2 regions of the Streptomyces sp. NBC_00996 genome follow, and region 2 is predicted to be linked to the other one. Evidence: riboswitches for the same ligand, from Rfam matches in the RefSeq annotation. Region 2 holds a riboswitch; the other holds the start of a gene.

Region 1 (4,098 bases), 2.4 Mb from region 2:
AGGCCCGCGAGCTTCGCGCGTTCCTCTTCGGCGCAATGTTCCAGCTTGATGAGTTCATCGGGAATGTCCGCCACGATCCGGATCCTAAGCTCATGTGCTCAGCGCGCCGACCTTGCGACGTGCCGATGGCGCGGTGGAGCCCGCGGCGGGCCGGCCGCTCTCGATACGAAGATCACGAACTGTTCGCGATCTTCGAAGGGGTGCGGCTTGCCGTCCACCGCCGTGCCGCGACGGGCACCGCGTGTGCCGGCGGCCGTCTCGCACCCTCCTGGCTTCATCGGGGCTCTAACCCGCGCGTATGCCGTCACGAGGCGGGATGGGTCGGGCCGTCTGTGGGCCGCCGGAGGAAAGCCGAGGACGACCGGGTACGACCGATGACGATCACCGCACGTCTCGGGCCCCAGGTCACCCAAATCGATCTGCGACACTGGTACGGCCATGCCTAAGCCCGGAGAACTCACTTTCGTCGCCCCGCGCGGAGCCCAGAAGCCGCCGCGGCACCTTGCCGATCTCACGCCCGCCGAGCGCAAAGAGGCGGTTGCCGCGATCGGTGAGAAGCCGTTTCGTGCCAAGCAGCTCTCGCAGCACTACTTCGCGCGGTACGCGCACGACCCCGCGGAGTGGACGGACATCCCGGCTGCCTCGCGCGGCAAGCTCCAGGAGGCGTTGCTCCCCGAGCTGATGACGGTCGTGCGGCATCTGTCCACCGATCAGGACACCACCCGCAAGACCCTGTGGCGGCTCTTCGACGGCACGCTGGTCGAATCCGTGCTGATGCGCTACCCGGACCGGGTGACCATGTGCATCAGCTCGCAGGCCGGCTGCGGGATGAACTGTCCGTTCTGCGCCACCGGGCAGGCCGGTCTCGACCGGAACCTGTCGACCGGTGAGATCGTGCACCAGATCGTGGACGGGATGCGCGCCCTCAGGGACGGCGAGATCCCGGGCGGTCCGGCGCGGCTGAGCAACATCGTCTTCATGGGCATGGGCGAGCCGCTCGCCAACTACAAGCGAGTGGTCGGGGCGATCCGGGCGCTCACCGACCCCGAGCCCGACGGGCTCGGGCTGTCGCAGCGCGGAATCACCGTGTCCACCGTGGGGCTCGTCCCCGCGATCCACCGGTTCTCCGACGAGGGCTTCAAGTGCCGCCTCGCCATCTCGCTGCACGCGCCGGACGACGAACTGCGCGACACCCTCGTACCGGTCAATACGCGGTGGAAGGTGCGGGAAGTTCTCGACGCCGGCTGGGAGTACGCGGCCAGGTCCGGACGTCGGCTGTCCATCGAGTACGCCCTCATCCGGGACATCAACGACCAGGCGTGGCGCGGTGACCGGCTCGGGCGGCTGCTCAAGGGCAAGCCGGTGCACGTCAATCTCATCCCGTTGAACCCGACCCCCGGCTCGAAGTGGACCGCCTCGCGGCCCGAGGACGAGAAGGCGTTCGTGGAGGCGATCGCGGCCCACGGGGTGCCGGTGACCATCCGGGACACCCGGGGCCAGGAGATCGACGGGGCGTGCGGTCAGCTCGCTGCCACCGAGCGGTAACCTGTCCTGCGTACGTACATCTTCATATTCCGACAGGGGAGCGCCACAGCGCTGAGAGTGCGGGAGAGACCGCAGACCCTCTGAACCTTGCCCAGGTCATTCTGGGTAGGAAGTTCGGTCACCACTCAAGCTGTTGCGCCCTGCCCGGGAACTGTCAGAGGTTCCGGGCAGGGCCGCGTCTCTTCCTGGTCAGCCAGGAGGAAATCAGTGAGCAACACCAAGAAGTTCGCGTCCGTGGCCGTCGGCCTGGGCCTGGTCACGCTGCCCGTGCTGACGGCGTGCGGGTCCACCGACAGCGGTGGCTCCGCGGACTCCAAGGCCGTGACGCTCGTCAGCCACGACTCGTGGGCCGTGTCCAAGAGCGTGCTGAAGGACTTCGAGAAGCAGTCCGGGTACAAGGTCAAGGTCCTGAAGGACGGCGACGCCGGGCAGGCCGTCAACAAGGCGATCCTCACCAAGGACAACCCCCAGGGCGACGTCTTCTTCGGCGTCGACAACACCCTGCTGTCCCGCGCGCTCGACAACGGGCTCTTCCAGTCGTACGAGGCCAAGGGCTCGGACCTGGTCCTCCCGGAGTACCGGGTCGACCAGGGCAAGCACCGGGTCACGCCCATCGACTCCGGCGACATCTGTGTCAACTACGACAAGGCCTACTTCAGCGAGCACAAGCTGACGCCGCCGCAGTCCTTCGACGACCTGATCAAGCCCGAGTACAAGAACCTCCTCGTCACCGAGAACGCCTCCACGTCCTCGCCCGGCCTCGGCTTCCTGCTCGGGACCGCCGCGAAGTACGGCGATGGGGGAGGCTGGCAGGACTACTGGAAGAAGCTCAAGGCCAACGGCGTCAAGGTCGTCGACGGCTGGGAGCAGGCGTACAACGACGAGTTCTCCGGATCCGCCGGCGGCAAGAAGGCCAAGGCCGACCGCCCGCTGGTCGTCTCGTACGCCTCCTCGCCGCCCGCCGAGGTCATCTACGCCGACCCGAAGCCGACGACCGCGCCGACCGGCGTCGCGAACGGCACCTGCTTCCGGCAGGTCGAGTACGCGGGGCTGCTGAGCAACGCGAAGAACACCAAGGGCGGCAAGGCGCTCCTCGACTTCCTGCTCACCAAGGAGTTCCAGGACGACATGCCGCTCAACATGTTCGTCTACCCGGTACGGGAGGCCGCTCAGGTGCCACCGGAGTTCACGAAGTTCGGCCCGCAGGCCAAGGACCCCGAGACCATGACCCCCGCCAAGATCGCCGACAACCGTGACCAGTGGGTCAAGTCGTGGACCTCGCTCGTACTGAAGTAGCTCCGCCGAAGGCCCGGAAGGGGAGTGCGGCGCGGCTGGGGCTCATGGCCCTGCCCGTCGCGTTCTTCGCCGTCTTCTTCGCCTACCCCGTCGCCGCGATCGTGGCCCGCGGTCTGAAGGTCGACGGGGCCTGGCAGTTGGGGCGGATCGGCGATGTGCTCGCGCAGTCGGACATCCGGCACGTGCTGTGGTTCACCACGTGGCAGGCGCTCGCCTCGACAGTGCTCACGCTGCTGATCGCGATCCCCGGCGCGTATGTGTTCGCGCGCTTCGATTTCAGGGGCAAGCAGGTCCTGCGGGCGGTCGTGACCGTGCCCTTCGTGCTGCCCACCGTCGTTGTCGGTACGGCCTTCCTGGCTCTTGTCGGCCGCGGCGGGCTCCTGGACGAGCTGTGGGGCGTACGGCTCGACACCACCGTCTGGGCGATCCTGCTCGCGCATGTCTTCTTCAACTACGCGGTCGTCGTACGGACGGTCGGTGGGCTCTGGTCGCAACTCGACCCGCGCCAGGAGGAGGCCGCGCGGATGCTCGGCGCCTCCCGGTTCGCGGCCTGGCGCAAGGTGACGCTGCCGGCCCTGAGTCCGGCCGTGGCCGCCGCGGCGCTCATGGTCTTCCTCTTCACTTTCACCTCCTTCGGTGTGGTGCAGATCCTCGGCGGGCCCACCTTCTCGACGCTCGAAGTCGAGATCTACCGGCAGACCTCGGAGATCTTCGACTTGGCGACGGCGGCGGTGCTGACGATGATCCAGTTCATGGCCGTGGGCGCGATCCTCGTCGTGCACGCCCGGACCGTACGCCGTCGGGAGACCGCGCTGCGTCTGGTGGCCCCGGAGGCGACCGCGCGCCGGCCGCGCGGGGCCGCGCAATGGGCGCTGCTGGCGGGGGTGCTGGCGAGCATCGTCGTCCTCCTCGTGCTGCCGCTCGGCGTGCTGGTCCAGCGCTCCCTCGACACCCCCGGCGGCTACGGGTTCGCGTACTACAAGGCGCTGACCTCCGCCGACGGCGGCATCTTCCTCGTCGCGCCGATCGAAGCCATCGGCAACTCGCTGGAGTACGCGCTCGCCGCAACCGCCATCGCCGTGGCGATCGGGGGGCTGGCGGCAGCGGCCCTGACGCGCCGCAACACCGGCCGTCTCGTGCGGGGCTTCGACGCCCTGCTGATGCTGCCGCTCGGCGTCTCCGCGGTGACCGTCGGCTTCGGGTTCCTGATCGCACTGGACAAGCCACCGCTGGATCTACGAGCGTCCTGGATCCTGG
Region 2 (4,098 bases):
CTCCGTACACGGTGCGTGACAATGACAGCCTGCTGCGACGCCTGGATCGGACGGGACGGATGGAGCCCGTCATCGAGCGCCAGGAATACGCGCTGGGCACCGTCTGCGCCGCGATCCCCATCACGGCAGGCTCAACTGCGGGGACGATGGCCATTTCTCTGCCTTCTCATCAGGCCGGGCGACTGCTGCCCGCCGCACGCCAATTGCAGAGCGAAATCGGCAAGTTGCTAGGGACACTCGCGATCTCTATCAGTATCTGAAAACTCACTCCTTGTGATCACTCGTGCACGTTGAGCAAGATTCCAGCAGTGTCAGGGGGACGATTCCTGGCCAGTCGACGGCAAACGACGGGGTAGGCGATGCGCGAGTCGGTACAGGCAGAGGTCATGATGAACTTCCTCGTGTCGGAGGAGTTGTCCTTCCGTATTCCGGTGGAGCTCCGATACGAGACCTGTGATCCGTACGCGGTGCGGCTGACCTTCCATTTGCCCGGAGACGCTCCTGTGACCTGGGCATTCGGGCGGGAGTTGCTGGTCGACGGCGTGGGCCGGCCATGCGGTGACGGCGATGTGCACATCGCGCCCGCAGACCCGGAGGCGTTCGGCGAGGTGCTGATCCGGCTTCAGGTGGGCGGCGACCACGCGCTGTTCCGGTCCGGCGCGGCGCCGCTCGTGGCATTTCTCGACCGTACGGACAAGCTGGTGCCGCTGGGGCAGGAGCGTTCCCTGGCCGACTTCGACACGCACCTCGACGAGGCGCTGGACCGTATTCTGGCGGAGGAGCAGAGCGCGGGCTGACGCACCGCCACCCTCCCAGTGGAGTAACGCTTCCTCACAAGGGGCGCGGCGCCGGATGCTCTCAGCGCTTGCGGCGACGGCCCTTCCCACTGCGTACCGGCGTCCTGGCTCCCGCGGGCTCCACAGGTCCGGCCTCGGTGTCCGTGCGGTCCGCGGATACCACCAGCGCGGCCAGCGCCGTGGTCACCGGCACCGAGGCGACCAGGCCGATCGAGCCGATCAGGGTGCGCACGATCTCCTCGGCGACCAGCTCGCTGTTGGCGACCGCGCCCACGCTGCTCTGCGCGATCGAGAAGAGCAGCAGCAGCGGCAGCGCGGCGCCCGCGTACGCCAGGACAAGGGTGTTGACGACCGATGCGATGTGGTCGCGGCCGATGCGGATGCCCGCGCGGTACAGGCCACGCCAGCCCATCGTCGGATTCGCCTCGTGCAGCTCCCAGACCGCGGACGTCTGCGTCACCGTCACATCGTCGAGCACACCGAGCGAACCGATGATGACACCCGCCAGCAGCAGACCGCTCATGTCGATGGACGGATACAAGCCGTGGATCAGGCCGGTGTTGTCGTCGGTGTTTCCGGTCAGCGCCGCCCAGCCGATGAAGACGGAGCCGAGCACGCCGATCAGTACCAGCGAGAGCAGTGTGCCGATGACGGCCACCGACGTGCGGGCCGAGAGGCCGTGGCACATGTAGAGCGCGATCAGCATGATGGCGCTGGCCCCGACGACCGCCACGATCAGCGGGTCCGAGCCGTGCAGGATCGCCGGCAGGATGAAGAAATTCAGGATCAGGAAGCTGATGGCCAGCGCGATGAGCGCCATGACGCCGCGCATCCGGCCCACCACCACGACGACCAGCGCGAAGATCCCCGCGAGCAGCGCCAGGGGGAACTTCCGGTTCACGTCGGTGACCGAGTACTGCAAGTCCTTGGGCGCGGAGGGCTCGTACGCGACCACGACCTTCTCGCCCTGGTGCAACTGCCGTGACTGGTCCGGCTGGACGATCTCGGTGAACGTACGGCCCTTGTCCTTGCCGGTGTCGATCCGAATCGTCGCCTTCTTGCAGTCACCCGTCGCCTGCTGCTGCGCGGAGGAGCCCTCAGCGGTGGACGTGTCACCGGTCGGGGTCTCCCCCGAGGCGTTCACGGACTTGCAGTCCACCTTGTCGACCTTGGCGACCGTCGCCTGCTGGGTCTGCCGGTCGAAGCCGACGCCGGTGCGCTCGTGGGACGGTGCGCCGCCGGGCCAGAGCACCACGAGCCCCACGACGACCGCCGTCGCGAAGGGGATCAGTACCGCGGCGATGACCTTGCGCAGGTGCTTGGAGACGGGCGTTGCAGGGCCGTGGCTGTGACTGTGCGAGTGGCCGTGCGCGCCGCCAGGACCGTGGCTGTCGCCGGGGCTCGGGCCATGGCCGCCACCGCCCGGTCCATGTCCGCGGCCGTCGCCGGAACCGTGTCCATGGCCGTCACCGGAGCCGGACCCGCGAGGCGGATCGGACGGTGGGAACGGAGGCTGCTGCATTGTGGTCACCGCCCGATCATCGCAAGAACGAAGGGGGCCCTCTGTTCAGCGCGCCAGATATGACGCTAGCGTGGAGGCACCTTTGCACACGCGGGAGCTCGGAGCACCGGGCTGAGAGGGCGCTGACCTTCGTCTCGGCGATGTTTCACATGAAACATCGACAGACGGAAGCCGCTGCGTCGACCGCCGAACCTGTTACCGGGTAATGCCGGCGTAGGGAGTAGGTCTCATGACCAACAAGGACGTACGCACGCCTGCCTCCAGCCAGACGGATGGGGCGCTTGCTCCGGCCGAGAACGGTGGGGCATCCGCCCCGGCCGAGAACGGCGAGGCCGGGAAGTCCATTGGCTGGCACAAGGCGTATGTCGGCGGCTCACGCCCTGATCTACGAGTGCCGGTCCGCCAGGTGCACCTCACAAACGGGCAGTCCGTCACGCTGTACGACACCTCCGGCCCGTACACCGATCCGACCGTCGACACCGACGTACGCAGGGGTCTGACGCCGCTGCGCGAGAACTGGATCATCGCCCGCGGCGACACCGAGGAGTACGCGGGCCGTCCGGTCCGCCCCGAGGACGACGGGGTCAAGCACACGTCGCCGCGCGGGGGGCTGCGCAACCTCGACGCGGTCTTCCCGGGGCGGCCGCGCCAGCCGCGCCGGGGCCGCCCCGGACAGGCGGTGACGCAACTTGCGTACGCCCGCCACGGTGAGATCACGCCCGAGATGGAGTTCGTGGCGGTCCGCGAGAACATCGACCCCGAGGTCGTACGCGAGGAGATCGCCGCGGGTCGCGCGGTGCTGCCCGCGAACGTCAACCACCCGGAGATCGAGCCGATGATCATCGGCAAGCGGTTCCTGGTGAAGGTCAACGCCAACATCGGCAACTCGGCCGTGACGTCCTCCATCGAGGAGGAGGTCGAGAAGATGACCTGGGCGACCCGCTGGGGCGCCGACACGGTCATGGACCTGTCCACCGGCCGCAACATCCACACCACCCGCGAGTGGGTGCTGCGCAACTCCCCCGTCCCCATCGGCACGGTGCCGCTCTATCAGGCGCTGGAGAAGGTCGACGGCCGCGCCGAGGAACTGACCTGGGAGATCTACAAGGACACGGTCATCGAGCAGGCTGAGCAGGGCGTGGACTACATGACGGTCCACGCGGGCGTGCGCCTGCCGTATGTGCCCCTCACCGCGAACCGCAAGACAGGCATCGTCTCGCGCGGCGGCTCGATCATGGCGGCCTGGTGCCTGGCGCACCACAAGGAGTCGTTCCTGTACGAGAACTTCGAGGAGCTCTGCGAGATCCTCGCGGCGTACGACGTCACGTACTCACTCGGCGACGGCCTGCGGCCCGGCTCCATCGCGGACGCCAACGACGCTGCGCAGTTCGCGGAGTTGAGGACGCTCGGGGAACTCAACACGATCGCCAAGCGTTTCAACGTACAGACCATGATCGAAGGGCCGGGACATGTCCCGATGCACAAGATCAAGGAGAACATCGACCTTCAGCAGGAGATCTGTGATGAAGCTCCGTTCTATACGCTCGGCCCGCTGACGACGGACGTCGCGCCGGCGTACGACCACATCACCTCCGGCATCGGTGCCGCGATGATCGCCTGGTGGGGCACGGCCATGCTCTGCTATGTCACGCCCAAGGAGCACTTGGGCCTGCCCAACCGTGACGACGTCAAGACCGGCGTCATCACCTACAAGATCGCCGCCCACGCAGCCGACCTCGCCAAGGGGCACCCCGGTGCGCAGGAATGGGATGACGCGCT

The links. A riboswitch is a leader RNA that binds a small molecule or an ion and turns the genes downstream of it on or off. The one in region 2 is predicted to bind thiamine pyrophosphate.
Region 1: another riboswitch for thiamine pyrophosphate. It lies ahead of OG390_RS36745 (thiamine ABC transporter substrate binding subunit); the one in region 2 lies ahead of thiC (phosphomethylpyrimidine synthase ThiC).

Annotation. Positions count from the first base shown of each region.
Region 1 covers NZ_CP108723.1:7,836,563-7,840,660, forward strand. The annotation lists gene OG390_RS36735 (hypothetical protein) at 1-74, opposite strand, end outside; gene rlmN (23S rRNA (adenine(2503)-C(2))-methyltransferase RlmN) at 439-1,545, shown strand; TPP riboswitch at 1,570-1,675, shown strand; gene OG390_RS36745 (thiamine ABC transporter substrate binding subunit) at 1,753-2,841, shown strand; gene OG390_RS36750 (ABC transporter permease) at 2,817-4,098, shown strand, end outside.
Region 2 covers NZ_CP108723.1:5,436,082-5,440,179, reverse strand. The annotation lists gene OG390_RS25635 (IclR family transcriptional regulator) at 1-260, shown strand, start outside; gene OG390_RS25630 (SsgA family sporulation/cell division regulator) at 360-797, shown strand; gene OG390_RS25625 (YibE/F family protein) at 859-2,328, opposite strand; TPP riboswitch at 2,400-2,556, shown strand; gene thiC (phosphomethylpyrimidine synthase ThiC) at 2,549-4,098, shown strand, end outside.